2 regions of the Pseudoduganella sp. jia 9 genome follow, and region 1 is predicted to be linked to the other one. Evidence: predicted binding sites of a transcription regulator. Region 1 holds the regulator's gene; the other holds the start of a gene.
The links. The regulator LexA, encoded in region 1, represses DNA repair genes until DNA is damaged. The targets are predictions, from matches to a motif close to ACTGTATNNNNATACAGT.

Region 1 (15,485 bases):
GTCAGCACGCTGCGGGGCCTGGTCAAGGAAATGCTGTCGCTGCTGGGCTGGATCGTGGCCTTCGTGGTTGCCAACGCCTACAGCGGGGAACTCGCGGCCTTGTTGCCGGCCGCGATTCCTGGCGAAGCAGTACGGCTGATCGTGGCGTTCCTGGCACTGTTCATCGGCGTGCGCATCCTGATGGGCTTGCTGTCGATGGCCGTGTCGGCACTGGTCGAGGCCGGCGGCATGACACTGGCCGACCGCGGCCTGGGCGGCCTGTTCGGCCTGGGGCGCGGGCTTGTAATCGTGCTGGCGGGCGTCATATTGTGCGGCATGACGTCGATCCCGCAGCAGGACTTCTGGCGCGAGGCACTGTTCTCCCCCATCGCGGAAACGGGCGTGCGTACCGTGAAACCGTTCCTTCCCGCTGCCGTGGCGCAGCATGTGCAATTTTAGAATTTCTACCATCAAGCAGCACCCTGTTCAGGAGCACAATATGTGTGGCATCGTCGGCGTCGTTTCCCATCAACCTGTCAACCAGCTGCTGTATGACGCGCTGCTGCTGTTGCAGCACCGCGGCCAGGATGCGGCCGGTATCGCAACGAATCACAGCAGCATGTTCTCGATGCACAAGGCGAACGGCCTCGTGCGTGACGTGTTCCGCACCCGGAACATGCGTTCGCTGATGGGCAATTCGGGCATCGGCCACTGCCGCTACCCGACGGCCGGTTCGTCGTCGGAAGAGGAAGCGCAACCGTTCTACGTCAATGCGCCGTTCGGCATCACGCTGGCGCACAATGGCAACCTCACCAACTGGGAACAGCTCAAGACCGAGATGTTCAAGAACGATCGCCGCCACATCAACACGGACTCCGATTCGGAAGTGCTGCTGAACGTGCTGGCGCACGAGATCATGCGCGCCACCACCGGTTATTCGCTGGATGCGGGCACGCTGTTCGACGCCGTCACGGTGCTGAACCGCCGCGTGCGCGGTGGCTACGCGGCCGTGGCGCAGATCGCCGATGTCGGCCTGCTGGGCTTCCGCGACCCGTACGGCATTCGCCCGCTGTGCCTGGGCATCAACGAGACGGAGCAGGGCACCGAGTACATGCTGGCGTCCGAATCGGTGGCGCTGGAAGGCGCCGGTTTCCGCTTCGTGCGCGACGTCGAGCCGGGCGAAGCCGTGTTCATCGATGCCGACAACAAGCTGCACGCGCGCATCTGCGCCGACAACCCGACGCTCAATCCGTGCGTGTTCGAATACGTGTACCTGGCGCGTCCCGATTCCGTGATCGACGGCGCCTCCGTCTACAGCACGCGCCTGAAGATGGGCGAATACCTGGCCGAGAAGATCAAGCGCGAAGGCCTGGCGGACGACATCGACGTGGTGATGCCGATCCCCGATTCGTCGCGCCCCGCCGCGATCCAGCTGGCACTGCGCCTCGGCAAGGAATACCGCGAAGGCTTCATCAAGAACCGCTACATCGGCCGCACCTTCATCATGCCGGGCCAGGCGCTGCGCAAGAAATCGGTGCGCCAGAAGCTGAACGCCATCGGCGACGAGTTCAAGGGCAAGAACGTGCTGCTGGTCGACGATTCGATCGTGCGCGGCACCACCAGCCGCGAAATCGTGCAGATGGCGCGCGACTCCGGCGCCAAGAAAGTGATCTTCGCCTCCGCCGCGCCGCCGGTGCTGTACCCGAACGTGTACGGTATCGACATGCCGACGCGCGACGAGCTGATCGCCCACGGCCGCACCGTCGACGAGGTATGCAAGGAAATCACCGCCGACGCGCTGGTGTACCAGGATCTCGACGACCTGAAGAAGGCAATCTCCGACGTCAACCCGGCGCTGACCAGCTTCGAAGCCTCCTGCTTCGACGGCAAGTACATCACTGGCGACGTATCGGCCGACTACCTCGACCGCATCGAGCATGCGCGCCACAACCCCAAGGCGAAAGTCGAAGACGCCGCGCGCACGCAGCTGAACCTGAACGCGGCCACCACCGAAGCGTAAAAACCAAGGGCTCCTCGCGGAGCCTTTTTTTCCGCGCCAAGCCGAGTGCCCGAGCGTTGCAAAACAACCGAATGCAACATCGGGGACAGTCCCCAACGTTGTACAACGTTGTAAGACCACCGAAATGTGAAATTGGGGACTGTCCCGGATTGCCGGGCCACCAGTGTCAAACAGCCAGCGCGTGCTGGTTACTTTCTCCCGCTACGACATGAACGACAAGAAAAACTACGGTTTCACCACCACGATCCTGCACGGCGACCGCCAGAAAACCATCGAGCAGGGATCGTTGCACAAGCCGGTCCACACATCCGTCGCCTTCGGTTATACCGATGCGCGCCAGCTGGCCTCGGTGTTCCAGGGCCGCGAGCCGGGCTTCCGCTATGGCCGCCAAGGCAATCCGACCGTTTCCGCACTGGAGGAAAAGGTCAACAAGATGGAGGGCGGCGTGGCCACGCTGTGCTTCGCCACCGGCATGGCGGCGATCGGTGCCGTGTTCCAGGCGCTGCTGCGCGCCGGCGACCACGTGGTGTCGTCGTCGTTCTTGTTCGGCAATACGAACTCCCTGTGGCAGACGGTGGCGGGGCAGGGCGTGGGCGTGGACTTCGTCGACGCGACCGATGTCGCCAATGTCGAAAGCGCGCTGAAGGAGAACACGCGCATCGTGTTCGTCGAGACCATCGCCAATCCGCGCACGCAGATTGCCGACCTGGAGCGTATTGGCGCGCTGTGCGCCGCGAAAGGCATCCTGTACATCGTCGACAATACGATGACGACGCCTTACCTGTTCCAGCCGAAAACGGTGGGCGCGGGCCTGGTCGTCAATTCGCTGACGAAATCGATCGCCGGCCACGGCAATGCGCTGGGCGGCAGTCTGACCGATACCGGCGCCTATGACTGGGGCCGCTTCCCGAACATCTTCGAGAACTACAAGAAGGCTGCCCCGGCGATGTGGGGCATCACGCAGGTGCGTGCCAAGGGCTTGCGCGACTTCGGCGCTTCGCTGGGGCCGGAAGCGGCGCACCACATCGCCGTCGGTGCCGAAACGCTGGCGCTGCGCATGGAGCGCACCTGCGCCAACGCGCAGGCCCTGGCGGACATGCTGGCGGCCGATCCGCGCGTGGCAGCCGTGCATTATCCCGGCTTGCCGTCGCACCCCCAGCACGGCATCGCCACCGGCCTGTTCAAGGCCTACGGCTCGCTGTTCAGTTTCGAACTGCGCGATGGCATCGACTGCTTCGATTACCTGAACCGCCTGAAGATCGCCGTGCCGGCCTCCAACCTGGGCGACACCCGGACGCTGGTGATCCCGGTCGCCCACACGATCTTCTACGAGATGGGTGCCGAGCGCCGTGCCTCGATGGGCATTGCCGAATCGCTGATCCGCGTATCGGTCGGCATCGAGGACACGGCCGACCTGGTCGACGACTTCCGCCTGGCGCTCGACGCGTAACCGGTGCATGAGCGGCACATAAGTGGCCCATGAGTGGCCATAAGCGGCGCATGAGCGGCACATGAGCGGCACATGAGCGGCGCAGGCGGGTGCGACTCCGCTCCCGCCTGCCGCCGGCGTACAGCGGTCGCGCGCGGCGCTATGCATGTTGCATACGACTGTAGCCTTCCTGCAACAAATGGTGCAAATGCCAAGTACCCCGCGCCATTGGCGCATGAATGGCTTATTCTTTTGTTTTATTCCTAATACATCAAAAGGAGCTGTCGTGAAACATGCCGCGTTTTTCCTTGTCGCCGCAGTGATTGCCAATTCTGCCTTCGCGGATGATCTTGCCGAGGCCAAGCGGCTGCTCGAAACGCGCGCCTATGCCCAGGCAAGCGCGATCTACGAGCGCCTTGCGGCGGCCGGCAACGCGGATGCGCAGTTCCATCTCGGCGAAATGCACTGGTATGGCGAGGGCTACAAGGCGGACGATGCGGCGGCGCGGCAATGGTTCCAGAAAGCCGCGACAGCCGGCAGCAAGGAAGCGGCCGCTGCGCTGGAAACGATGCGCCTGCGTGAAACGCGGCGTGCCGACATCGATTACTACGTGCAGCAGTACGATGGGGCCGACCTGGCGTACGCGAAGTACCAGTGCGCGACGCCGGATATTCCAGCGTCGTCTCTCGGCAAGGACGCCGTGACGCGCGTCAACAAGCAGTATTCGGCGTGGCAGGAGTGCTATAACGGTTTCGTCCAGCAGTTGCAGAATGCGATGCCGGCCGGTTCGAAGATTCCCAGGGACGTTGCCGACCTGATGAACGAACAGGAGTTCGACGGCGCCCGCCAGCGCATGGAAAGCGCTTATGCCAGGCTGGCCGCGGAAGGGAAGGCGCAGGCCGAACCGCTCGTGGCCAGGTATGACAGCTGGTTCCAGGCATCGGAAAAACTGGCGATCCAGGCCAACGAGCGCTTCAAGGCCGACAAGGTGGCATCGGACGCCATCAACCGGGACTTCCAGAGCCGCCAGAATGACTTCCGCGGCCGCATCGCGACGCCGCCCACCAGGCGCTGAGCGCCAGCAGGCCTGCTGCCCGGAGCGTGGGCGCACTGCCGGATATGCCCTGCGCTGACAGCCATGCGGCTCGTCAGCGCATCCCGTCAAGGCAGCGGCTGAGCCATCAATGCCAGGTGCGCAGGAGGCCGACGGCCAGGCCTTCGAGTGCGAATTCGTCGTCCGGCGTTACGGTGATGATCTTGAAGTCTGGGTTTTCCGGCAGCAGTTCGATCGTGGAACCGGTACGGCGGTAGCGCTTCACGGTCACTTCGCTGCCGATGCGGGCCACGACGATCTGGCCGTTCTTGGCACTGTCCACTTTCTTCACCGCCAGCAGGTCGCCATCCATGATGCCGACGTCGCGCATCGATTCGCCGCGCACCTTCAGCAGGAAATCGGGCTTCGCTGAAAACAGCGCCGGGTCGACGCTGTAGGTTTTTTCCAGGTTTTCCTGCGCCAGGATCGGCGAGCCGGCGGCCACGCGGCCAATCAGCGGCAACTGCATCAGCAATGCCGCAGGCACCTGCGGCAGGAAGTCCGTGCCGGATTGCGCCGCGGCCGGGTTGGCGCGCGCGCGCTCGCCCAGCAGGCGGATGCCGCGCGACGTGCCGGCGGTGATTTCAATGGCCCCCTTGCGCGCCAGCGCCTTCAGGTGCTCTTCGGCCGCATTGGCCGACTTGAATCCCAACTCGGCGGCGATCTCCGCGCGGGTCGGCGGGAAGCCGGTGGATTCGATGGCGTCCCTGATCAGGTTGAGAATTTGTTCCTGCCTTGCGGTGAGCTTGATCATGACCAGATTGCTGTGTATATAGACAGTCTGTATTTTTGTACAGTGTCGGCGTGAATGCAAGGGAAAACCCTCCCGGGCGAGAAATATTTCCCGAAAAATGGGGACGGACCCTGTTTTCCAGGAAAATTTCCGCGCAAGACGGCGCTACGCCGTTGCGCCAGGCCGTCATTTCACGCCTGCCGGTGTGACGCGGGATGCCGCGAAACCGGCCCGGAAGGCTGCTTCCGGCTGCTTTCGGGTCGGTTGCCGCCCGGCCGCGCGGCTAGCCAGCGCCGAAAAATCCTGCTATGCTTGCGGGCTTACCTCTTCCCACACCTGTCTTGACGCCAGGGTGGGCTATCAACAGTCCTTAAGGGAGTTTGCATGCGTCACTACGAAATCGTATTTATCGTCCATCCGGACCAGAGCGAGCAAGTGCCCGCGATGATCGAACGTTACAAGGCCAGCGTGACCTCGCGCGGCGGTAACGTGCACCGCGTGGAAGACTGGGGCCGCCGTCAAATGGCGTACTCGATCCAGAAACTGGCCAAGGCACACTACATCTGCCTGAACATCGAGTGCGACAACGATACGCTGGTCGAACTGGAAACCGCGTTCAAATTCAATGATGCCGTGCTGCGCCACCTGACCGTCAAGATGAAGAAAGCGGAAACCGCTCCTTCGCCGATGATGAAGTCGGTCCAGCGTGAAGACGCCGCCAAGAGCCACCGCGCCGAAGCCGCGGCCGCTCCTGCAGCAGCAGCAGCAGCCTAAATCCACGGAGTCTTGCTGAACGAGCTGAGGTTTACCGGCCTGATCACCGAGCGGGAAGTCATTCGCTATACCCCCGCCGGGCTGCCGATCGTGAATGCAATCTTGCAGCACAGTTCGCAGCAGATCGAGGCAGGCATCGCCCGCCTGACGGAGTTTGAGATCGCCGCGGTTGCCGCGGGAGAGATTTCAGGCCGTTTCAGCGGCGCGCCACTGGGAGGCACCTACGAATTCACGGGGTTCCTCGCCAGGAAAGGCCGCAACAGCAAGAGCCTGGTTTTTCACATCATTGATTTTCGTGCCGCCTGAGCGACACAATATTTAATACAGGAGCCTAAAATGGCATTCGGTAAAAAGTTCGACAAAAACAAAGCCAAGCTGAAAGAAAAGCGCAAACAGCAGAACCCGCTGTTCAAGCGTAAGAAGTTCTGCCGCTTCACCGCCGCTGGCGTTGAGCAGGTCGACTACAAAGACGTCGACACCCTGAAAGATTTCATCCAGGAAAACGGCAAGATCATGCCGGCACGCCTGACCGGCACGAAGGCGCACTACCAGCGTCAAGTGGATACCGCGATCAAGCGCGCGCGCTACCTGGCCCTGCTGCCGTACACCGATCTGCACCACGCCTAATCGGCAGCAGTACAGATAGAACTGGAGAACATTATGCAAATCATTCTGCTGGAAAAAGTTATCAACGTCGGCAACCTGGGCGACGTGGTGAAGGTCAAGGACGGCTACGCACGTAACTTCCTGATCCCGCAAAAACTGGCACGCCGCGCCACCACGGCCGCCGTGGCCGAGTTTGAAACCAAGCGCGCCGAACTGGAAAAAGCCGCCGCCGAAAAGCTGGCTGCCGCACAAGGCCAGGGCGAAAAGCTGAACGGCATGACCGTGACCGTGTCGCAGAAGGCCGGCGTCGATGGCCGCCTGTTCGGCTCCGTCACCAACTTCGACATCGCCGAAGCCCTGTCGAAGGCCGGTTTCCCGGTCGAGAAAGCTGCCGTGCGCCTGCCGAACGGCCCGCTGAAGACCACCGGCGAGCACCCGGTGTCGGTTTCCCTGCACACGGACGTGGTGGTCGATGTGACCGTCGCCGTCGTGGGCGAAACCGCCTGATTGCCGGGATTCTTTCCTCGGTAAGACAGTCGTACAATTAAAAAAGCCGGGTTCGCCCGGCTTTTTTATTGCCGGCGCCGGTGCCGCGAGGCCCTGCATGCAGCCCGCGCAGCAGCGCCGAAGCGGCACCCGAAGCATGCGTCCGCAACACGCTGTTTCCGCTGCCGCATGAAGCGCGACAAGCCTGACATTTGGCTGCTATAACAGAGCTGCGAGGGTGTCATCAAGCTGTCACAAAGCTGCCGGCAGGGCAGCGATCTTGCCAACCATTATGAACTTTGGCCTGCTTATGCAGGTATAATGCGCGCCATGAATGCCCCATCCGACCCGCAAGTCGATTCCCTCCGTATCCCGCCCCATTCCATCGAAGCCGAACAATCGGTGATCGGCGGTTTGTTGCGCGATAACGCCGCATGGGACCGCATCGCCGACTTCATGCACGCGGAGGATTTCTACCGTTACGACCACCGGATCATCTTCGAACAGATGATCCGCCTGATCAATGGCGGCAAACCGGCCGACGTGATCACCGTGTTCGAAGCGCTGACGATGCTGGGCAAGGCCGATGAAGTGGGCGGCCTGCAGTACCTGAATGCGATGGCGCAAAACACGCCATCGGCGGCGAACATCCGCCGATATGCCGAGATCGTGCGCGACCGCGGCGTGCTGCGCAAGCTGATCACCGTGGCCGACGAAATCTCCGGCAATGCGTTCAGCCCGCAGGGCAAGGAAGTCAAGCAGATGCTCGACGAAGCGGAGTCGAAGATCTTCGCGATCGCCGAGCAGGGCTCGCGCGGCTCGTCCGGCTGGACCGCGGTGCAGCCGCTGCTCACCCAGGTGGTCGAGCGCATCGACGAACTGTACAGCCGCGACAGCGGCAGCGAGATCACCGGCGTGCCGACCGGCTTTGCCGACCTGGACAAAATGACGTCCGGCCTGCAGCCCGGCGACCTGGTCATCGTGGCCGGCCGTCCATCGATGGGCAAGACGGCATTTTCCGTCAACATCGGTGAGAACGTCGCCATCGAAGCGGGCCTGCCCGTTGCCGTCTTCTCGATGGAGATGGGCGGCGCGCAGCTGGCGATGCGTATGCTGGGCTCCGTTGGCCAGCTCGACCAGCATCGCCTGCGTACCGGCAAGCTGAACGATGAAGACTGGCCGCGCCTGACGCACGCGATCCAGAAAATGAATGAAGCCCAGCTGTACATCGACGAGACGCCGGCGCTGAATCCGATCGAGATGCGCGCCCGCGCGCGCCGCCTGGCGCGCCAGTGCGGCAAGCTGGGCCTCATCATCGTCGACTACCTGCAGCTGATGACGGGCTCGCAGCAAGGCGACAACCGCGCCGCCGAGATTTCCGAGATCTCGCGATCGTTGAAGGGCCTGGCGAAGGAGCTGCACTGCCCGGTGATCGCGCTGTCGCAGCTGAACCGCTCGCTGGAACAGCGGCCCAACAAGCGTCCCGTGATGTCCGACCTGCGCGAATCCGGCGCTATCGAACAGGATGCGGACGTCATCATCTTCCTGTACCGGGACGAGGTCTACAACCCCGACTCACCGGACAAGGGTACCGCCGAGATCATCATCGGCAAGCAGCGTAACGGCCCGATCGGCGCGATCCGTCTGACATGGATGGGCATGTACACCAAGTTCGGCAACTACACCGGTAATCTGTCGATCTACCAGGGCGACTGATCACCAGCACCAAGAGGGGCCGCTTAGAGCAGCGGCCCCGGCAGCACCCCCGAATCAACCAACGGAGAATAATATGTTTGGACGCCTGATGCCCACCGAGGGCAAATTCTTTGACCTGTTCAACCAGCATGCTGAACTGTGCGTCAAGGGCGCGAAAGAAATGCTGGGCCTGATGACCAATTTCGATGACCTGGAAAACCGCGTGCATGCGATCGAAAGCATCGAGAAACAGGCCGACAAGATCACCTACACCACGGTGGACCTGCTGCACAAGACGTTCATCACGCCGATCGACCGGGACGACATCCACAAGCTGATCACCAAGATGGACGACATCCTGGACATGATGGAAGACGCCGGCCAGACCGTGTCGCTGTACGACCTGCATGCCGTCACGCCGGAAGCCAAGCGCCTGGCCGAGCTGGTGCTGGCCTGCTGCGAAAAGGTGAAGGAAGCCGTGGCCCTGCTGTCGAACATGGACAATGCCCGCGACATCGTCGGCATCTGCGAGGAAATCGACCGCCTGGAATCGGACGCCGACCATGTAATGCGCGCCGCCATGTCCAAGCTGTTCCGCGACGAGCCGGACGTGCGCAACCTGATCAAGATGAAGGCGATCTACGAGATCCTGGAAACCGTGACCGACCGCTGCGAAGACGTGGCCAACATCATCGAAGGCATCATCGTCGAGAACGCGTAAGCGTCGCACGGTAAAACAACAACATGCAGACCTTAGAAATCAGCATCTACGCGCTGGGGCTCCTGATTGCCCTGGCGCTGCTCTTCGACTTCATGAACGGCTTCCACGACGCCGCGAACGCGATCGCGACGGTCGTCTCGACCGGCGTCCTGAAGCCGCAGACCGCCGTGGCGATGGCCGCGTTCTTCAACTTCGTGGCGATCTTCGTCGTCGGCCTGCACGTGGCGACGACGATCGGCAAGGGCACCATCGACCCGCACGTGGTGGACCATCACGTGATCTTCGGCGCCCTGGTGGGCGCCATCGTGTGGAACGTGATCACGTGGTACTACGGCATTCCGTCGTCGTCCTCGCACGCGCTGATCGGCGGCCTGGTAGGCGCGGCAGTCGCCAAGGCCGGTACCGGCGCACTGATCGCCAGTGGCCTGATCAAGACCGTGATCTTCATCGTCGTGGCACCGCTGCTGGGCTTCTTCCTGGGCACGCTGATCATGCTGATCGTGTCCTGGGTGTTCGTGAAGTCGACACCGCGCCGCATCGACACATGGTTCCGCCGGCTGCAGCTGGCCTCCGCGGCCGCCTACAGCCTGGGCCACGGCGGCAACGATGCGCAGAAAACCATGGGCATCATCTGGATGCTGCTGATCGCTTCGGGCCACGTCGCGGCCGACGCGACCGAGCCGCCCACCTGGGTGATCGTGTCGTGCTACGGCATGATCAGCTTCGGCACGCTGTTCGGTGGCTGGCGCATCGTCAAGACGATGGGCCAGAAGATCACCAAGCTGAAACCGGTCGGCGGCTTCTGTGCCGAAACGGGCGGCGCGATCACGCTGCTGATGGCCTCGTTCTGGGGCGTGCCCGTCTCGACCACGCACACGATCACCGGCGCGATCGTCGGCGTCGGCTCCGCGCAGCGCCTGTCGGCCGTGCGCTGGGGCGTGGCCGGCAACATCGTCTGGGCCTGGGTCTTCACGATTCCCGCTTCGGCGTTCGTGGCCGCCATCGGCTGGTGGATCGGCACCCAGATCCTGTAAGCAGGCACCGCCTGGAATCAAAGGGAGCCGCGGCTCCCTTTTTTTGTATTCGGCTAGAATCCCGTATGTCTTCCGTTCTCTCCACCCTCTCGAAGTTCAAGCCCGACAATTTCACGCTGATCCTGCTGGCCACCGTCGGCGTCGCCACGCTGCTGCCCTGTACCGGGCAGGTGGCCGTGGTGCTCGGCGATATCACGACCTTCGTGATCGGCCTGCTGTTCTTCCTGCACGGCGCCAAGCTGTCACGCGAAGCCGTTATCGCCGGCATCACGCACTGGCGCCTGCACCTGCTGGTGCTGTGCTCCACCTTCGTGCTGTTCCCCATCCTCGGCCTGGCGTTCAAGCCGATCGCCTTGCAGGTGCTGACGCCCGAACTGTATGTCGGCCTGCTGTTCCTGTGCATGCTGCCATCCACCGTGCAGTCGTCGATCGCGCTGACCGCGATGGGGCGCGGCAACGTGCCGGCCGCGGTATGCAGCGCCTCCGCGTCGAACTTCCTCGGCATCTTCATCACGCCGCTGCTGGTCTCCGCCTTCGTGGTGCAGGGCCATGTGGAACGCTCCACCGGCGACGCGGTGCTGGCCATCGTGCTGCAGCTGCTGGTGCCGTTCATCGCCGGCCAGTTGCTGCGCCCCCTGATCGGCAAGTGGATCGACCGCCACAAGCCGATGCTGAAATTCGTCGACCAGGGCTCGATCCTGCTGGTGATCTACACGGCGTTTTCGGCGGCGGTCAACGAAGGGCTGTGGCACAAGCTGTCGCCCACCGTCCTCGTCACGCTGGGCGTCGTCTGCTGCGTGCTGCTGGCAATCGTGCTGGCCGTGACGATGTATGCCAGCCGCAAGCTGGGTTTCTCCCGCGAAGACGAGGTGACGATCGTGTTCTGCGGCTCGAAGAAAAGCCTGGCCTCCGGCGTGCCGATGGCGAAAGTGCTGTTCGCCACCTCGTCGCTGGGCATGGTCATCCTGCCGATCATGCTGTTCCACCAGATCCAGCTGATGGTTTGTTCGGTGCTGGCGCAGCGCTTCGCGCAGCGGCCACCGGACTGACATTTCCTTTTTCTCAAATTCGGGATATATTCCCGGATATGGGAAATCACGACCGATTCGAAACCAAGCTGGTGGCCCGGCTGGCCCTGCTGCGCGAAGAGCGCGGCTGGTCGCTGGAAGAACTGGCGCAGCGCGCCGGCATCAGCCGCGCCACGCTGTCGCGCCTGGAGCGGGGCGAGAGCAGCCCGACGGCGGCGCTGCTGGGCAAGCTGTGCGCGGCTTACGGCTTGCCGATGTCGCGCCTGATCGCAGCGGTCGAGGAGGGCGCCGTGCAACTGGTCCGCTCGGCCGACCAGGCGGTATGGACCGACCCCGCCAGCGGTTTCACCCGGCGCATGGTATCGCCGCCGGCGCGCGGACTGCGCGGCGAACTGGTCGAAGGCCGCCTGCCAGCCGGCGCCCTGATCGACTACCCGCAGCCGCCCCAGCCTGGCCTGGAACAGCACATCTGGATGATCGACGGCCTGCTCGACTATACGCTCGACGGCGTCACGTACCGGCTGGAGCCGGGCGACTGCCTGCGCTTCCGCCTGTACGGCGCGACGCGCTTTTCCTGCCCCGGCCCCGGCGGGGCCCATTACCTCATCGCCATCTGCGAACCATGAGTGAATTATGACGACGATCGCCGAACTCACGGGGGACGGCGTGCGCGCCGTTGCCGACGACCTTGCCGACGTGCTGCATGCCTGCGTGGCGCACGGTGCCAGCGTCGGCTTCCTGCCACCGTTCACGGCGGCCGACGCGCGCCGCTTCTGGCTCGACGTGGCCGCCCAGGTCGATAGCGGTGCCCGCACCCTGTTCGTCGCCCGCGACGGCGCAGGCGCCGTTTGCGGCACCGTGCAGCTGGCGCTGGCCACGCCGGCGAACGGCGCCCACCGAGCCGAAGTGAACAAGATGCTGGTGCACCCGCGCAGCCGCCGCCTGGGCCTGGGCCGGCGGCTGCTGCAGGCGGCCGAGGCACGCGCTCGCGCGCTGGGCCGCACGCTGCTGGTGCTCGACACATGGGTCGGAAGCGGCGCCCAGCAACTGTATGCCGGCCTGGGTTACCGCACCGCCGGCGACATCCCGCACTACGCCATCCTGTCCGGGACGACGCTCGGCGCCACCCGCGTCATGTACAAGGTGCTCGGCCCCGCCATCGACGTGGCCATCGCCGATCCTGCCTCGGCCGACGCGCTGGCGCTGATGCATGAGCTCTCCGGCATCCTGCGCGGCATTACCGGCGACGACGGCAGCGCATCGTTCGATGCCGCGGCCTGCACGGTGTTCGCGATCGCCCGCGACGGCGCGGGCAGGGCGGTCGGCTGCGGCGCGCTGCGCCCGCTCGGCGGCGGCTTCGCCGACATCGCGGAAGTCAAGCGGATGTATGCACGGCCCGGCAGCGGCGCCGGCGCGGCCATGCTAGCGTTCCTGGAGTCCCGCGCCGCCGCCCTGGGCTACCGCGGCCTGTGGCTGGAAACGCGCAAGGTCAACGCGCGCGCGGTGCGCTTCTACGACGGGCAGGGCTACCTGCGCATCCCGAACTTCGGCAGGTACGTGGGCAACGATGCCGCCGTGTGCTTCGGCAAGCGGCTGTAGGCGGCGGCCCCGCAGCGCGGCGGCAGATCGGCGAACTGCGCTCAGCGGCGCAGCATCACCAGCGCCTGCACCACTTCCAGCGAGCGCCAGGCCATCGCGAAGCCGAGCGCCACGAACGCGATGCCGGCCACCGCCGCATAGGAACCGCCCATCAGGGAGGCCAGCCACAGCGCTGCGGTGACGACGAAGATCGTCACCAGCAGGCGGGTGGCCCAGCCTTCGTGGCCTTCGTGGCCGGTGCTGAGATTGCGGTGGGCGTAGGCCGCGAACACCTTGGCACGGCGGCGCCCGACCACCAGCATCTGCTGGCCCTCGGCGATCACCAGCGGTGTCGACGAGACGATCTTCACCAGTTGCCCGTCCAGCCGGAATACCGCGGCGTGGATCGTGCTGGTGCCGGTCTTGGGGTTGTACGACACGCTTTTTCCGCGACGCAGTTCGGTCACGGTACCTTTCAGTTTCTCCATGTATCCTTCCTACCTTGCGCAGGCCGCGCGCACCATGCCGATGTCGGTGATGCCGGCCAGTACCTTGTCGATGCCGTCCATCTTCAGCGTGCGCATGCCGTCCTCCAGTGCCGCCGCCACCAGCCGATCAGGCGCGGAACGCCGGACCAGGAGCCGGGCGGTGCGCCGGCCCATCGTCATCAGTTCGAACAGCCCGGCGCGTCCCCGGTAGCCGCCGCGGCACTCGGCGCAGCCAACCGCGCGGTACAGGGTGAAGCGCCCTGCGACATCGGCATGGCGCTCGCGCCAGCCGGCCAGCACCTGCTCGCGCACAGGATCGGCATGGTTCGCGGCATGATTTGCGGCACTGTTGGCGGCATGGTTGGCGGTAATGTAGGCGGCAACACGGCCGGCATCGCCGGCGTCGTCGCCGGCGTCATCGCTGGCGTCATCGTCATCCGGCTGCAGCTCGGCGCAGTATTCCGTCAGCAGCAGTTCCAGTTCCGCCGCGCCGGGGTGATACGGCTGGCGGCACGCCGTGCACAGTTTCCGGGCCAGCCGCTGCGCCAGCACGGCGGCCAGCGCGGTGGCGGCGCCGAACGGATCGGCTGCCATGTCGAGCAGGCGCAGCGCCGCGTCCGCCGCGCTGCGCGCGGGCAGGGCCGCCAGCACCAGCCGGCCCGTCAGCGCCGCTTCGATGGCCAGGCCGGCGGCGGCGCGGTCGCACGGCGCGTCGATCATGATCGTGTCCGTATCGGCCCGCCTGAACGCTTCCAGCGCGGCGCCGAGCTCCAGCGCCGCCGCGCCGCCGGCATGCACCTGGCGCAGGCCGGGCTGGGCCAGCGTCACCGGATCTTCGGCGGTGCAGATCTTGCGGTCCGGGCGATTCAGGCACCCCAGCAGCGCATGCAGCGTCGTGCTCTTGCCGGCGTCGGCGGGGCCGCACACGAGCAGCAGGCCGCGCGCCTCGTCCAGCACGCGGCGCAGGCGGGCCAGGTCGTCCGGAGCCATGCCCAGCCGGGCCAGCGGCACTGGTGCGCTGGCCGCGGCGATGCGCAGCACCAAGTCCATGCCGGCATTTGTCGGGATCGCGGCCGCGTGCAGCACCGCGTCCGGCAGGCCATGCGCGCCGCCGCGCAGCGTGCCATGTCCCAGCTTCCCATGGTCCAATTTTCCAGCCAGTTTGCCATCTTCCGGTTTGCTATCGGGCAGCGCGCCCGCCGCCGCGCTGCCCAGGGCGCCGCGCGCCGCCAACCATCGCACCAGCGCTTCGGCGCGCGCGGGCGGCAGGCTGGCGTAGGGCACCAGCGCGCCATCCCGGCGCAGCCGTATCGTGCTGCCGGCCTGGCCCGCGGCTTCGATGTGGATCGCGGCGGCGCCCAGGCGGTGCGCATCGGTCACGATCCGTGCGAGCAGCCGGGCCGCATCGTCGCCGGCCGGCGCGGGCACGACCGCGCGCGTGGCGACCGGTTCGCCCACCGCCGGCGCTTCCGGCGCGTGGCCGGGAAGGGCGGGGAACAGCGGCCGCAGCGCCTCGGCCAGCTGCTCCGCGCCTGCCAGCATGTGGGCCGTGAACGGCAGTCCGTCATGCGCGTTGACCAGCTGGATCACGCCAAGCAGCGCCGGCGACGATCGCGCCGCTGGTCCCGGGGCCAGCACGGGCACGGCCAGTACCTGGCGGGTGCGGTAGCCGGTGCGCTGGTCCACGCCGCGCGGAAAGCGCAGCCCGGGCGCGATGCGCGCCAGTTCGGCATCGTCGTAGGCATCGGCGATATTGACTGCCCGGCGCGCCAGCGCCACGTGGCCGACAATGCTGTGCGGCGCGATCGCCACCTTCACGTC
Region 2 (15,485 bases), on a different contig from region 1:
CCGGATCTGGCCACGCTCTTCGATGAACACCACGTTCTCGTCCTTCTTCTCGCTGTTGACGAAGTGGCGGAAGCGGGCGCGCGTTTCCGGGTTGTTCACGGCTTCCTTCCACTCGCAAATGTAGGTATCGACGACGCGCTGCATGTCCGCTTCCAGTTCGGCGGCCAGTTCGAGCTTGTCGTTGATGACCACGTCCTGCAGGTACTCCAGGCCGCCTTCCAGGTTGTCGCGCCAGGTGCTGGTGCGCTGCAGGCGGTCGGCCGTGCGGCTGTAGAACATCAGGAAGCGGTCGACGTACTTGATCAGCGTTGCCTTGTCGAGATCGGAGGCGAACAGTTCGGCGTGGCGCGGCTTCATGCCGCCGTTGCCGCACACGTACAGGTTCCAGCCCTTCTCGGTGGCGATGATGCCGACGTCCTTGCCCTGCGCTTCGGCGCACTCGCGGGTGCAGCCGGACACGCCGAACTTGATCTTGTGCGGCGTGCGCAGGCCCTTGTAGCGGTTCTCCAGCTCGATGGCCAGGCCCACGCTGTCGTCCACGCCGTAACGGCACCAGGTCGAGCCCACGCACGACTTCACGGTACGCAGCGACTTGCCGTACGCATGGCCGGTCTCGAAACCGGCGGCGATCAGTTCCTCCCAGATCGACGGCAGTTCGTCGACACGGGCACCGAACAGGTCGACGCGCTGGCCGCCGGTGATCTTGGTGTACAGGCCGTATTTCTTGGCGACCTGGCCGACTGCGATCAGGCCGTCCGGCGTCACTTCGCCGCCCGGCATGCGCGGCACCACCGAATACGTGCCGTCCTTCTGGATGTTGCCCAGGTAGTAGTCGTTGGTGTCCTGCAGGCTGGCGTGTTCCTTCTTCAGCACGAAATCGTTCCAGCACGTGGCCAGGATCGAGCCGGCCAGCGGCTTGCAAACGTCGCAGCCCAGGCCCTTGCCGTGCTGGGCCAGCAGTTCGTCGAAGGTCTTGATATTGCCGGCGCGGATGATGTGGAACAGTTCCTGGCGCGAGTGCGGGAAGTGTTCGCAGACATGGTTGTTGACGTCCATGCCCTGCTTCTTCATCTCGGCCTTCATCACCTGCGTGACCAGCGGCACGCAGCCGCCGCACGAGGTGCCGGCATTGGTGCAGCTCTTCAGCGCGCCGATCGACGTGGCGCCATCGGCCACCGCGGCGCAGATCGCGCCCTTAGTCACGTTGTTGCACGAGCAGATCTGCGCGGCGTCCGGCAGCGAATCCACGCCCAGGCCAGGCCTGGCCTTGCCGTCGGATTGCGGCAGGATCAGGAATTCCGGCGATTCCGGCAGCTCGATGCGGTTCAGCATCATCTGCAGCAGCGTGCCGTATTCGCCGGCATCGCCGACCATCACGCCGCCCAGCAGGTACTTGCCGCAGTCGGAGACGACGATCTTCTTGTAGACCTGTTTGCGCTCGTCGGTGAACTGGTAGCTGCGCGCGCCTTCCACCTTGCCGTGCGGGTCGCCGATGGACGCCACGTCCACGCCCATCAGTTTCAGCTTGGTGCTCATGTCGGCGCCGTTGAAGTCGGCGGACTGACCGCCCAGCTGTTTCGCCACCACGCGGGCCATGTCGTAGCCCGGTGCGACGAGGCCGTAGATCATGCCGTTCCACAGCGCGCATTCGCCGATCGCGAACACGTGCGGATCGGAGGTGCGGCACTGGTTGTCGATCGTGATGCCGCCGCGCGGGCCGATGGCCAGGCCGGCTTCCTTCGCCAGCTGGTCGCGCGGGCGGATCCCGGCACTAAAGACGATCATGTCCACGTCGAGGTGCGTGCCGTCGGCAAACTGCATGCGGTGCGCACCTTCTTCGCCGTCGACGATGGCGGTGGTGTTCTTGCCGGTATGGACCGTCACGCCCAGCTCGGCGATCTTGTTGCGCAGGATGCGGCCGCCGCCATCATCGACCTGCACCGCCATCAGGCGAGGCGCGAATTCGACCACGTGGGTGATCAGGCCCATGTCGCGCAGCGCCTTCGCGCATTCCAGGCCCAGCAGGCCGCCGCCGATGACGACGCCGGTCTTCAGGCGGGCGCCCGCTTCGGCCATGCCTTCCAGGTCTTCGATGGTGCGGTAGACGAAGCAGTCCTTGCGGTCGCGGCCATCGATCGGCGGCACAAATGGATAAGAACCAGTCGCGAGCACCAGCTTGTCGTAAGACAGAATGTCACCGGTGCTGGCGGTGACCGTCTTCGCCGCCAGGTCGATCGACTCGGCACGCGCATTCAGGCGCAGCACCATGTCGGAGCGGTCGAAGAAGCCCGGCTTCACCAGCGACAGGTCGTCCGCGCTCTTGCCGCTGAAGAATTCCGACAGGTGCACGCGGTCGTAGGCCGGGCGTGGTTCTTCGCACAGCACCGTGACCTGCATGCCGGCGACGGGGTTGTCCGCCAGGCTTTCGAGGAATTTGTGGCCAACCATGCCATGACCGATGACGACGATTTTCATGTTCTGCTCCGTGACTCAGTAATCAGTATTCAAAACTTGCGATGCAAATCAGGCGGCGGCGCGGGCCAGCGCATGTTCTTCGTTGGTGGCGGCCGAGAACCGCAGCGCGATCGCGCAGGCCGCGGAAATCAGCACCAGGAAGCCCAGGATCGACAGCGTCTGCTGCGTGCTGCCCACGCCCTTCATCAGGAAACCGGCGGCGACCGCACCGACGTTGCCGCCGGCGCCGATGATGCCGGTGACGCCGCCCAGTGCGCGCTTGTCGATGAACGGCACCAGCGCGTAGGTAGCGCCGCAAGCCATGTGCACGCACATGCCGAACGACAGCATGGCGAAGATGGCAACCGTGGCGGTATCGGCCTTGGCGAACCAGATCAGGCCAGCGCCTTCGCCCAGCATCAGGATGAACAGCAGCGTGACGCGGGCATTCAGGCTGCCGCGCAGGGCCATCTTGTCGGACACGAAGCCGCCCAGGGCACGGGCAAACAGCGCCAGCAGGCCGAAGCTGCCGGCGGCCAGGCCAGCCTGTTTCAGCGACATGTCGAACTGGTCGACGTAGTAGGTGGCGGCCACGTTATGGATGAACAGTTCCACGCCGAAGCAGGCGCCGTAGGTGATGAACAGCAGCCATACGCGGTAGTTCGCGGCGGCCAGCTTGAAGCTGTCCCAGCCGCCTTTCTTGCCGCCTTCGATCTCGATGCCGGCCTTGCGCAGCTCGGCGTAGTTGCCTTGCGGGCAGTCCTGCGTGAATTTCCAGTACAGCGCGCCGACGATGATCATCAGCACGCCCGGCACGATCAAGGCCAGGCGCCAGCCCATGGTTTCCGACACGCCCAGCATCAGGATCGCGGCCATGATCAGCGGCATGGTTGCCTGCGTGACGCCGCCGCCGGCATTGCCCCAGCCGGCCGTGGCCGCGTTGGCGGTACCGACCACGCGCGGGCCGAACATCACCGACGTGTGGTACTGCGTGATGACGAAGCTGGCGCCGATCGCGCCGATCAGCATGCGGAAGAACAGGAAGCTCTCATAGCTTTGCGAAGCGGCCACGCCGAACACGGGAATCGAGCCGAACACCAGCAGCGCGGTGTGCGCCTTGCGCGGGCCGTAGCGGTCGCACATCGGACCGATGATCATGCGCACCAGGATCGTGATCGCCACCGCGGCGATGTTGATGTTGGCGATCTGCCCTGCCGTCAGGTTGAATTCGCCCTTGATCACGGGCATCAGCGGTGCGCAGGCGAACCAGGCGAAGAAGCAGGCGAAGAATGCCAGCCACGCCAGGTGGAATGCGCGCATCTGCGGCGTGGCTAGCGAGAAGAGCTTGATGCTGTCAGCTTTGCGGGTCACGTTGCTGGTCATTTTTTCATCCCTGTTATCGGAAGCTACAAGCAAAAAAAAGGCGCCCGGGCAGAATCGCGGAAACGTGTTTCGTGAAACAAGTTTCGTGAGTCTGCCCGGACGCCGTTGTCCTGATGCCGCCCCGCCATTGGGACGGCTATGCAATGTTCAGGAGATCGCCATTGACCTCTTGCCCTGTACTTTGCAAGAGGCGTGCCAGCTTTGTTTGGGCTTCGTCAGGGGGAGAGCAGGTGCCGCGCCGTGCGCTGGAGCGGAAAAAGCAGGGCGGCATGCAAGTTGGCGGTGCAGTGCCGCCCGCTTATGGTGCAATGCAGCGTTCAGCGCTGGTGGATCGGGAACGAGGCTGCGTAGCGGGCCGGGTCGGCGCCATCCCACATGCGGCCGTCGACCAGTGTCGAGCTGCGCAGCAGGTCCGCGGGTACCGGCACGCCGGCCATTTCGGCCGCCTCGCGGTACAGGCGCAACTGGGTGACCGACTGCGCCACCGCCAGGTAATCGGGGTCGGTTTTCAGCAGGCCCCAGCGGCGGAACTGGGTCATGAACCACATGCCGTCCGACAGCCACGGGTAGCTCGCCTGCCCGTCCTGGTGGAAGCGCATCGGGTGGCCGTCCTGCCATGCGTGTCCGGTGCCATCGTCGTAGCGGCCCAGCATGCGCGGCAGGATCGCCGCCTTGTCGGTGTTCACGTAGGGTACGGCGGCGATGATTTCAGCGGTGGCGCGGCGATTTTCTTCACTGGCATCGATCCACCGGCCGGCCTCCAGCACGGCCGCGATCAGTGCCCGGCATGTGTTCGGATGGGCGTGCACGAATTCCAGGGAGGCGCCCAGCACTTTTTCTGGATGGTCGGGCCAGATGCGCTGGCTGGTCGCGACGGTGACGCCGACGCCGTCGATCACTGCCTGGCTGCCCCACGGTTCTCCGGCGCAGAAGCCATCCATGTAGCCCTCGACCAGGTTGTAGACCATCTGTGACGGCGGCACGGTGATCGCCCGCACGTCCTTCAGCGGGTGGATGCCGTGGGCAGCCAGCCAGTAATACAGCCACATCGCATGGGTGCCGGTCGGGAAGGTCTGGGCGAAGACATACTGCCTTGGCTCGCGGGCCATCAGGGCGGCCAGCGAGGCACCGTCCGTGGCGCCCTGCTCCGCCAGCCGGCGCGACAGCGTGATGGCCTGGCCATTGCGGTTCAGGTTCATCAGCACGGCCATGTCGCGCGGCTGCGCGCCGATGCCCAGCTGGGTGCCGTAGACCAGGCCATACAGCGCGTGAGCGGCATCGAGCTCGCCGGTCATCAGCTTGTCGCGCACGCCGGCCCACGAGGTTTCGCGCGACAGCACGATGCGGATGCCGTGCTTCTCGTCGAAGCCCAGCATGGCCGCCATGACGACCGAGGCGCAGTCGGTCAGCGGGTTGAATCCTATGTTGACAGTTGTTTTTTCGATATGCATGACTGCTCCGGCCGGGCCGCACGATAAGTGCATCAACCCAGCAAGTCCTCCACGTCCAGTATCCGCTGGGCGATGTCGGCCAGCTTCAGGTTCTTGTTCATTGCCATCGTCCGCAGCCGCTGGTAGGCCTGGTCCTCGGTCATGCCATGGCGGCTCATCAGCAAGCCCTTGGCGCGGTCGACCACCTTGCGCTCGGCCAGCCTCAGTTTCGTGTCCTGCAGCTCGTCCAGCAGCTTCTGCTCCTTGCGGAAGCGCGCCAGCGCCACGGAGAGCACCGGCTTGATGCGTTCCGGCTTCAGACCGGCCACGATGTAGGCCGACACGCCCGCGTCGATCGCCGCATCCATCGAGGACTGGTTGTCGTCCTCGGTAAACATGACGATCGGGCGGCGCTCGTCGCGGGTGGCCACGACGATGTACTCCAGCACGTCGCGCGCGTCCGATTCCGCATCGACGATGATCATGTCCGGCTGCAGGCGGGCGATCTCTTCCGGCAAATGAAAATCGGCCGGCAGCGACGCCACCAGCTCGTAACCGGCCTCGATCAGGCCCGCGTGCAGCGCGGTGGCGCGCAGCGACGCGTCACTTTCGTGGGGAGGGTGAACTAAAACGATGCGGAGATGGCGGCTCATGCCCTATTGCAGAGCAATAATTGTGCCAGATTGGTGAGCAACTCAGCCGTTGGATCGCATTCCCCAGCGTTGCACGGTGCTGCGCTCCAGCGCGGCAAACAGCAGGTGTTCGACGGCCAGCCCGATCAGGATCACGGCGGCGAGGCCTGCAAAGACCTTGTCGGTATACAGTTCGTTGCGGTTCTGGAAGATGTACCAGCCCAAACCGCCCTTGCCGGACGATGCGCCGAACACCAGCTCGGCGGCGATCAGCGTGCGCCACGCAAAGGCCCAGCCGATCTTCAGGCCGGAAACGATCGCCGGCAACGCGGCGGGCACCAGGATCTGGACGACGAACGGCAGCCCGGCCAGCCCGTAGTTGCGCCCGGCCATCCGCAGCGTGGCCGGTACCGACTGGAAGCCGGCATAGGTCCCCAGTGCCAGCGGCCACAGCACCGCATGGACGATGACGAACACCAGGCTGGCATTGCCGAGTCCCAGCCACAGCATGGCCAGCGGCAGCAGCGCGATGGCCGGCAGGGGATTGAACATGGCGACCAGCGTTTCCAGCAGGTCGCGGCCCAGGCGCGTGGAGACGGCCAGCGCCGTCAGCACGAAGGCCAGCGCAATGCCGGCGACATAGCCCTGCACCAGCACGGCCAGCGATACCTGGATTTTCTCGGCCAGCTCGCCGCTGGCGATGCCTTCGGCAAAGGCGCGCGCCGTCTGCAGGAACGTCGGCAGCAGCAGGTCGTTGTCCTGCCAGCGCGCGGCCAGCTCCCACAGCAGCGCCAGCACGGCCAGCAGTACCGTCTTGCGCAGCCAGCCCTGCTGCCACAGGCGTTGCGTGGCCGGCAGCCGCCGTTGCAGCGACGCCGGCGCGGCGGGCGCCAGCTCGTACTGGAATTCCTGGCGGATCGGCGGGATCGATGGACTCGCAGGGTTCACAGTGCGATCCTTTCGTGTTCATCGGCAGTCCCGGCCAGCGATGGCGCGCCGAACAGCAGGTGGTGGATGCGCTGCGCGGCCTGCTGGAAATCGGCACTGCCGGCGCTGTGCAGGCCGAACTGGTGGCTGTTCAGTTCCGCGCGCACGCGGCCCGGATGGGGCGACAGCAGCAGGATGCGGTTGCCGACCACCAGCGCTTCCTCGATCGAGTGGGTGACGAACAGCAACGTGAACGGCGCATCCTCCCATAGTGTCGTCAGTTCTTCCTGCATGGTGCGCCGCGTGAGGGCGTCGAGCGCGGCGAACGGCTCGTCCATCAGCAGCACGGCCGGCTGCATCGCCAGTGCGCGGGCGATCGCCACGCGCTGCTTCATGCCGCCGGACAGCGTGTGCGGATAGGCGTTCTCGAAGCGGTCCAGTCCCACGCGGGCGATCCAGTGCCGCGCCCGTTCCCTGGCTTCGGCGCGCCCGCAGCTTTTCGAGGCCAGCAAGGGAAAGGCCACGTTTTCCAGCACGGTCTTCCATGGCGGCAGCTGGTCGAATTCCTGGAACACGCAGATGCGGTCCGGGCCGGGCTGCGTGACCGGCTTGCCGCCCAGCGTGATCGTACCGGCGGCCGGCGCGATGAATCCGCCGACAGCCTTGAGCAGCGACGACTTGCCGCAACCGGAAGGGCCCAGCAGCACGAAGCGGTCGCCGCCGAAGACGTCGAAATCGACGTCCTGCGTGGCGCGCACGGCATTGCCGCCGCTGCGGTATTCGAGCGTGACGCCGCGGGCGCTCAACAGTGCTCCGGCGGGCGACGACGGGCGGACAACCTGCAGCGGTGCCATGTCAGCTCCCCTTCGCCACCAGCGGCTCGTCAAAGAAGTAATCGCGCCAGGTGGCCGGCCGGTTTTTCACGGCACCCACGCGGTGCATGAACTGCGCCAGCTTCAGCGTATTCTGCGGCGCGATATTGAACTGCACTTCGGGATTCCGGAAGATCTTCACCAGCAGCGCGCGGTCGACCTTGCTCTTGTTGACCTTCAGGTAGATGTCGGCCGCGCCTTCCGGGTTCTTCGACGCATAATCCGCCGCCTGGGCCAGCGCCTGCACGAACGCGCGCAGCGTTTTCGGGCTGGCCTTGCGATATTTTTCGGTGGCGTACAACAGCGTGGCTGAAGCCGGGCCGCCCAGCACTTCGTACGACTTCAGGATCACACGCGCGTTCGGATTCTGCGCCAGCTCCTGCTCCTGGAACGGCGGCGTGGCGAAATGGGTCGTGATCTCGGTGCCGTTCGAGATGATGGCGGTGGTGGCATCCGGATGCGGCAGCGTTTGCGTGAGCTTGTCGAGCCGCGCGAATTCCTTGTCGCCCCATTTTTGCGCCGCCGCCAGCTGCAGGATGCGCGACTGCACGGAGACCGTGACCGCGGGCAGCGCGATGCGGTCCTGGTCGGTGAAGTCGGCGATCGATTTCACTTTCGGGTTATTGGTGACGAGGTAGTACGGAAAGCTGCCCAGCGATGCCACGCCACGCACGTTCTGGCGGCCCTTCGTGCGGTCCCACACGGTGATCAGCGGGCCGACGCCGGCGCCGGCGATATCGATGCTTCCGGCCAGCAGCGCGTCGTTGATGGCGGCACCGCCGGACAGCTGCTTCCATTCGACCTTCACGTCCACGCCATTCTGCCTGCCGTATTTCTCGATGAGCTTTTGCTCCTGCGCGATGTTCAACAGCAGGAAAGGAATGCCGAACTGCTGGGCGATGCGGATGGTGCCTTCGGCATGGACGCCGGTGGCGAGTACGAGCGCGAGGGCGCCGGCGGCGATCTTCAGTGGTTTCATTGTCTCTGTCCGGTGGAATCAGTAAGGCACGTCGCCTTCGATGGTGGTGCGGTACAGCTTGCGGCGCTGGTCGGCCGGACAGCCGGCGGCCAGGTGCATCAGCGAGCGGTTATCCCAGAACACCATGTCGTGCGGCTGCCAGCGGTGGCGGTAGACGTGCCGCGGCTTCACGCTGTGGGCGAACAGTTCCTTCAGCAGCGCGGCACTCTCGTCGTCGGGAAGGCCGACGATGCGGGTCGTGAAATGCTCGCTGACGAACAGCGCCTGCCGTCCCGTTTCCGGGTGCGTGCGCACCACCGGATGCACCACCGGCTTGACTTCGTCGATCTGCGCCTGCGTGAGGTTGGGGCGCCACGGACTGCGGCGCTGCAGTTCGGCATACTGTTTCAGGTAGCTGTGCTCGGCCCTGGCGTAGCGGATCTGCCGCTTCACCGCTTCCGGCAGCGTGTCGTAGGCCAGGTGCATGTTGGCGAACAGCGTGTCGCCCCCTTCGGCCGGCAGTTCCTGGGCATGCAGCAGCGAGCCCAGGCTGGGCCTTTCCTTGTACGACAGGTCGGAATGCCAGAAATGGCCGGCGTCGCCAAGCCCGATCGGCTTGCCGCCTTCGACGATGTTCGATACGACGAGGACTTCCGGATACCCCGCCAGCTGGAAATTCCTCAGCACATGGATTTGCAAGGGACCGAACAGGCGCGAAAAATTCACCTGCTGCTGCGGCGTGATGCGCTGGTCCCGGAACACCAGTACGTGGTGTTCCAGGTGGGCGGCATGCAGCTGCAACAAGGCCTTGCGGGAGAGCGGCCGTGCCAGGTCGAGGCCAATCACTTCAGCGCCAAGGGGACCTTCGAACGGGCGAATGCGCAGCTCTGTTTTGAGGGGAACTGCGGCACGCGTTACGGCTTCGCTCAATACTGCGGACATGTGATGCGCTCCATCTGGCGGGGTCGGAAGCTCGCCAGGCGCCGCGCTTTCCACGGCCACGGCACCAGTCGAGTGAAACCAGTCTATGCCGCCCGCATCATGATGAAAACGAATGCTTTTTGCTATCGATATGCGGTTTGCGTCAGCCTGTCGCCGGCCCGCCGGCCAGCTGCTGCGCCGTCTTCAGCGCTTCGACGATCGCCGCGAACGCCGCCTGGCGCGATTCCCGGTCGGGTACCCGCAGTGCATAGGCGGGGTGGTAGGTGACGACAACCCAGCGCCCTTCATGCTCGAACGGCGCGCCCATGTAGTCCTTCATCGTTGCGCTGCCGGTCTGCAGGATCGATTTCAATGCCGTGCTGCCGAGGGCCACCAGCACCTGCGGTGCGACCGTTTCGAGTTCCGCCTCGAGCCAGTAGTGGCAGGCCATCACTTCCTTCTGCGCGGGCGTCTTGTGCAGGCGCCGCTTGCCGCGCGGTTCCCACTTGAAGTGCTTGACCGCGTTGGTGACATAGACGGTGCGGCGATCCAGGGCCGCTTCATCCATCGCCTTGTCCAGCAGGTCGCCGGCCGGGCCGACGAAGGGTTTGCCGGCCAGATCTTCCTGGTCGCCCGGCTGCTCGCCTACCAGCATGATCCTGGCGCGGCGCGCGCCCTGCCCCGCCACGGCCTGCGTGGCGTTCTGCCACAGGTCGCAGCGGCGGCAATCGTCCAGTGAACTGGGTTGCTGGCGTTCGGGCGCCGCCTTGTCCGGCGCGATGGGGATCGTGGTGCCGCCGCGCTTGCCGACGGTATCGAGCTGGCCCACCTTGCGGGCACCGGCCGCAGCCTGCGTGACCATGTGCGGCACCACGGCCGCTTCCGGCAGGTTCTTCCAGAACCGCTGCCGGATATGGCCGTGCATGATGTCCGCATTGAGGCGGGCGGGATTGAAGATGCTGCGGTAGTAAGTGAGCCACAGCGCTTCGCCGGCATCGTCGAAGTCCGCCGCGCTGCGCGCCAGGGCCGCGCCGGTGTGCAAAGTGGCGCCATCCCACAGCACGGTGGCTTCGGGTGTGGCGATCATCCAGCTGGTCTTGCCCATGCGTTTTGCGAAGTGCTGCGCGACTTGCGGCAGGACGTCGTGCGCCGGCTCGAACCACGCGACGAAACGCGGCGCGCCCGCTTCTTCGGGACGCTCGCGAAAACGCAGGTAGGCATGCATGTCGTGTTCTTCGTGCCGCACCGCCCGTACCATGTGGTGGAGGCGCGCGCCGTCTTCATCCGCCATCGATATGACCTCGTGTTCGCCACCATGCCAGCGCCACAGCACACGGTACAGGAAGGCCCAGCGGTCGTGGGCGCGATAGCAGGCGGCGCCTTGCAGCATCTCCATCAGCTTGCGGGAGACACGCGGCTGCACGCCTGGTGAAGGATTCGGGGGCGGCGGGTCCGATCGCTCATCGGGGTTATGAGTTTCCTCACTGGCCAACTTGCTTGCCAAACTGCTTGCTGGTGCCGACTCGGTTACTGCCTTGCTGCGAACTACACCTTCTACTTCACTTGCTGCTTCACTTGCTACTTCACTTGCTACTTCAGCTACTGCCTTGCTGCGTACTTCAACTGCGGCTACTTCAACTGCTGCTTCATTTACTGCCTTGCTACCCGAGTCGAGAGCCAGCTCACCTACAGCCATGGGAGGCATTGCACTCAGCAGGTCTCCGCCGCCATCCTGCAGAACCCATTGTACGTATTCGGGCCGAATGCGGCGCACGATCAAATCCCGCGCAGCGGCGCGCCACTCGCCGAACGATGCGACCACGACGGGCTGGCCGGACAGCGCCCGCGCCACGGCGTCGGCTGTCATGCAGCCTGCAGTTCGGGGAACAGGGCCATCTGCTGCGGTACGTCGGCCATGGCACGGCGCAGCGTGTCGGACGGCGTGGTGTCGCGCGCCGGCCGGTAGTCGGCGGTCACGATGAACGGTGCCACCTTCTTCATGCTGCAGCGCAGGCGGGTGAGATCGGCCCAGCGCACCTGGCGCATGCGGCGCAGCTCGACGATGCGCTGCGCATTGCGGATGCCGATGCCGGGAATGCGCGCGATCATCTGCGGCTCGGCGCGGTTCAGGTCCATCGGGAAGTGCTCGCGGTGCGTCAGCGCCCAGGCCAGCTTCGGGTCGATGTCGAGCGACAGGTTGCCCGATGCGGGCAGCAGTTCCTTCGCCTGGAAGCCGTAGCTGCGCAACAGGAAGTCCGCCTGGTACAGCCGGTGCTCGCGCAGCAGCGGCGGCGGCGCCAGCGGCACGCTCTTCGGGCTTTCCGGGATCGGGCTGAACGCGCTGTAGTACACGCGCTTCAGCTTGTAGCTGCCGTACAGCGTTTCCGCGGTGGTGAGGATGCGCGCATCGTCGCTGGCATCGGCGCCCACGATCATTTGCGTACTCTGTCCCGCCGGTGCGAACTTCGGTGCCTTCGGCTCGCCTTCCTTCTCGTCCAGCTTCAAGCGGATATTGCCCATCGCCAGCTTGATCGTGTGGACGTTCTTTTCAGGCGCGAGTCTCTGCACGCTGTCCTGCGTGGGCAGTTCGATGTTGACGGACAGCCCGTCGGCATAGCGGCCGGCCGCGTCGATCAGCGCCGGGTCGGCATCGGGAATCGTCTTCAAATGGATATAGCCGCGGAACTGGTGCACTTCGCGCAACTCGCGCGCGACGGCAACCAGCTGTTCCATCGTGTAGTCGGCGGACTGGATGATGCCGGAGCTGAGGAACAGGCCGTCGATGTAGTTGCGCAGGTAAAAGTCGACGGTGAGTTTGACGACTTCCTGCACGGTGAAACGGGCGCGCGGCACGTTCGACGTGCGGCGGTTCACGCAATACTGGCAATCGTAGATGCAGAAATTCGTCAGCAGGATCTTGAGCAGCGAAACGCAGCGGCCATCCGGCGTATAGCTGTGGCAGATGCCCATGCCGTTGGTGGCACCCAGGCCGTCCTTGCCCTCGGAGGAACGCTTCGGCGCACCACTGCTGGCGCAGGAAGCATCGTACTTCGCCGCATCGGCCAGGATTTCAAGTTTGTCGTTCAGCTCCATTTTCGGCACCTAACTGTACAGATATACAGTATACCGAAGTCCTGTTCAGGACACCGCAGGAGCGCATGGAAAACCGGGTCAGTTACGGTTCGAAAAAAACAGGGGACATACCCCTGTTTCCAGGCAACTATCGGCTTGCGGGGTGCCAGGACATGTCGCACGAACGTGCAGCGACAATCATGATCTTTCCTGAGAACAGGGGTACGTCCCCAGTTTCTAGATCTTTCCTCAAAACAGGGGTACGTCCCCAGTTTTGCAGTTTTGGTCAGGCGGCGCTGTAGTTGTTGGTGAGGCGGTCTTTCAGTTTCTCCTGCAGTTCGGAGAATTGCGTGATCGTCATGCCCAGGTCGTGCAGGTGGCCGTCGTTGATGCCGTACACCCAGCCATGCACGGTGACCTGCTGGCCGCGGTCCCAGGCGTCGCGCAGGATGGTGGTCGAGCTGACGTTGACCACTTGCTCGACCACGTTCAGTTCCACCAGTTTTTCGCTGCGCACGCGCTCGTCGAGCACGGTGCCCAGGTAGCGTTCGTGTTTCTGGCTGACGTCGGCCACGTGGCGCAGCCAGTTGTCGACCAGGCCGACGCGGGCGCCGGTCAGCGCGGCGTGCACGCCCTTGCAGCCGTAGTGGCCGACGATGATCACGTGCTTCACTTTCAGCACTTCGATCGCGAACTGCAGCACGGACAGGCAGTTCAGGTCGGAGTGGACGACGACGTTGGCGATGTTACGGTGCACGAACACGTCGCCTGGCAACAGGCCGAGCAGTTCGTTGGCGGGCACCCGGCTGTCCGAGCAGCCGATCCACAGGTATTCGGGGGAAGCCTGGTTTGCCAGGCGCTGGAAGAATTCCGGGTCGCGCTCGACCATCGAATCGGCCCAGCGGCGGTTGTTGTTCAGCAGTTCCCGCAGGTCGGAAGGCTTGGTATCGTTCATGATTTCCTTTCAGACGTGACAAGGCCGCCGGTTGCAGGCCTCACAACGCGGCGGCCGTAGATACAATGGCCAGTTTACCCGATTAATGTCCGGTCGGCCGAACGTACTTTTTTGGTAGCGGTCTCCTGGAACGGGCTGCCGCCCGTCCCGGGCAATCACTCGAAGAAGTCCTTGACCTTGTCCATCCAGGTCTTCGACTGCGGGCTGTGCTTCGCGCCGCCTTCGCTGGTGGCGCGTTCGAACTCACGCAGCAGTTCCTTCTGCTTGTCGGTCAGCTTGACCGGCGTTTCGACAGCCACGTGGCAGAACAGGTCGCCCGGATAGCCGGAGCGCACGCCCTTCACGCCCTTGCCCTTCAGGCGGAACGTCTTGCCGGACTGGGTTCCCTCAGGCACGGTGAACGACACCTTGCCGGACAGCGTAGGCACTTCGATTTCGCCGCCCAGTGCCGCTTTCGCGAACGAGATCGGCATTTCGCAGTGCAGGTCGTCGCCTTCGCGCTGGAACACCGCGTGCGCCTTGATGTGGATTTCCACGTACAGGTCGCCCGGCGGCCCGCCATTGGTACCCGGTTCGCCGTTGCCCGACGAGCGGATGCGCATGCCGTTGTCGATGCCCGCCGGGATCTTCACTTCCAGCGTCTTGTTGCGCTTGATGCGGCCGGCGCCCGAGCACGCGGGGCACGGTTCCGGAATGATCTTGCCGGTGCCGTGGCACTTCGGGCAGGTCTGCTGGATGCTGAAGAAGCCCTGCTGCATGCGTACCTGGCCGTGGCCGCCGCACGTGGAACAGGTTACCGGCGACGTGCCCGGCTTGGCGCCCGAGCCGTGGCAAGAATCGCACTTGTCCCAGGCCGGCACGCGGATCGTCGTGTCGAAGCCATGCGCGGCCTGCTCCAGCGTGATCTCGAGGTTGTAGCGCAGGTCGGCACCGCGGTAGACCTGGGGTCCGCCGCCGCGCCGGCCGCCGCCGCCGCCGAAGATATCGCCGAAGATGTCGCCGAATGCATCGCCGAAGCCGCCAGCGCCACCGAAGCCGCCACCGCCCATGTTCGGATCCACGCCGGCGTGACCATAGCGGTCATACGCCTCGCGCTTCTCCGGATTGGTCAGCATCTCGTAGGCTTCCTTGACTTCCTTGAACTTTTCTTCCGCCTCTTTGTTGTCCGGGTTGCGGTCCGGATGGTACTTCATCGCAAGCTTGCGATAAGCCTTCTTGATCTCTTCTTCGGAGGCATTTTTTGCCAGGCCGAGAATCTCGTAAAAATCACGCTTTGCCATATGCAGGCACCTAACTGAACTGAATAGAAGGGAGACTGTAACAGGACGCCGGGGTTGCGACCACCTGCGCCGCCGCTTGCCGCCGTAGCCCGGTGAACCGGGCGAGGTTGGCGTTGTGAAACAACCTCAAAATCCTGCCGATTATGCAAAAGCCGAGCGGGCCACCGTGCTACGGCCGCTCCGCTCGGCTAGGTCAGGCTCGCCATGAGCCTGACTTGACTGCTGGCCGTTGCCACGGCTGCGGGTTACTTGTTGTCTTTGACTTCCTTGAAGTCGGCATCGACAACGTCATCCTGCTGCGCGCGGTTGTCTGCGCCGCCGGCCTGCTGGCCCGCACCGGCACCGGCGTCCGCACCGCCGCCGGCCGCTGCCTGCTGCGCCTGCATGTCGGCGTACATCTTCTCGCCCAGCTTCTGCGCAGCTTCGGTCAGCGCGGCCACCTTGGAATCGATGGTGGCCTTGTCGCCGGACTTGATCTCGCCTTCCAGGTCGGTGATCGCCGCTTCGATCTTCGCCTTCTCGTCGGCACCCAGCTTGTCGCCATATTCGGTCAGCGACTTGCGGGTGGAGTGCACCAGCGCGTCGGCCTGGTTGCGCGACT

Region 2: a site for LexA is predicted at 12,683-12,700, ahead of ACY34H_RS07715 (putative DNA modification/repair radical SAM protein). Genes of this name have one in related genera too.

Annotation. Positions count from the first base shown of each region.
Region 1 is NZ_JBUPWE010000024.1:54,665-70,149, reverse strand. Features, by position in the region: gene ACY34H_RS26785 (CvpA family protein) at 1-438, shown strand, start outside; gene purF (amidophosphoribosyltransferase) at 479-1,999, shown strand; gene ACY34H_RS26775 (cystathionine gamma-synthase family protein) at 2,208-3,449, shown strand; gene ACY34H_RS26770 (hypothetical protein) at 3,715-4,503, shown strand; gene lexA (transcriptional repressor LexA) at 4,610-5,275, opposite strand; gene rpsF (30S ribosomal protein S6) at 5,639-6,028, shown strand; gene priB (primosomal replication protein N) at 6,044-6,334, shown strand; gene rpsR (30S ribosomal protein S18) at 6,365-6,655, shown strand; gene rplI (50S ribosomal protein L9) at 6,689-7,141, shown strand; gene ACY34H_RS26740 (replicative DNA helicase) at 7,451-8,836, shown strand; gene ACY34H_RS26735 (DUF47 domain-containing protein) at 8,910-9,536, shown strand; gene ACY34H_RS26730 (anion permease) at 9,560-10,570, shown strand; gene ACY34H_RS26725 (bile acid:sodium symporter family protein) at 10,636-11,619, shown strand; gene ACY34H_RS26720 (helix-turn-helix domain-containing protein) at 11,658-12,224, shown strand; gene ACY34H_RS26715 (GNAT family N-acetyltransferase) at 12,232-13,197, shown strand; gene ACY34H_RS26710 (hypothetical protein) at 13,239-13,664, opposite strand; gene ACY34H_RS26705 (GspE/PulE family protein) at 13,674-15,485, opposite strand, start outside.
Region 2 is NZ_JBUPWE010000005.1:275,252-290,736, forward strand. Features, by position in the region: gene nirB (nitrite reductase large subunit NirB) at 1-2,475, opposite strand, end outside; gene ACY34H_RS07675 (MFS transporter) at 2,524-3,837, opposite strand; gene ACY34H_RS07680 (CmpA/NrtA family ABC transporter substrate-binding protein) at 4,155-5,321, opposite strand; gene ACY34H_RS07685 (ANTAR domain-containing response regulator) at 5,321-5,920, opposite strand; gene ACY34H_RS07690 (ABC transporter permease) at 5,963-6,847, opposite strand; gene ACY34H_RS07695 (ABC transporter ATP-binding protein) at 6,844-7,680, opposite strand; gene ACY34H_RS07700 (ABC transporter substrate-binding protein) at 7,682-8,677, opposite strand; gene ACY34H_RS07705 (TauD/TfdA dioxygenase family protein) at 8,696-9,598, opposite strand; gene ACY34H_RS07710 (UdgX family uracil-DNA binding protein) at 9,741-11,081, opposite strand; gene ACY34H_RS07715 (putative DNA modification/repair radical SAM protein) at 11,441-12,670, opposite strand; gene can (carbonate dehydratase) at 12,936-13,604, opposite strand; gene dnaJ (molecular chaperone DnaJ) at 13,760-14,884, opposite strand; gene dnaK (molecular chaperone DnaK) at 15,130-15,485, opposite strand, start outside.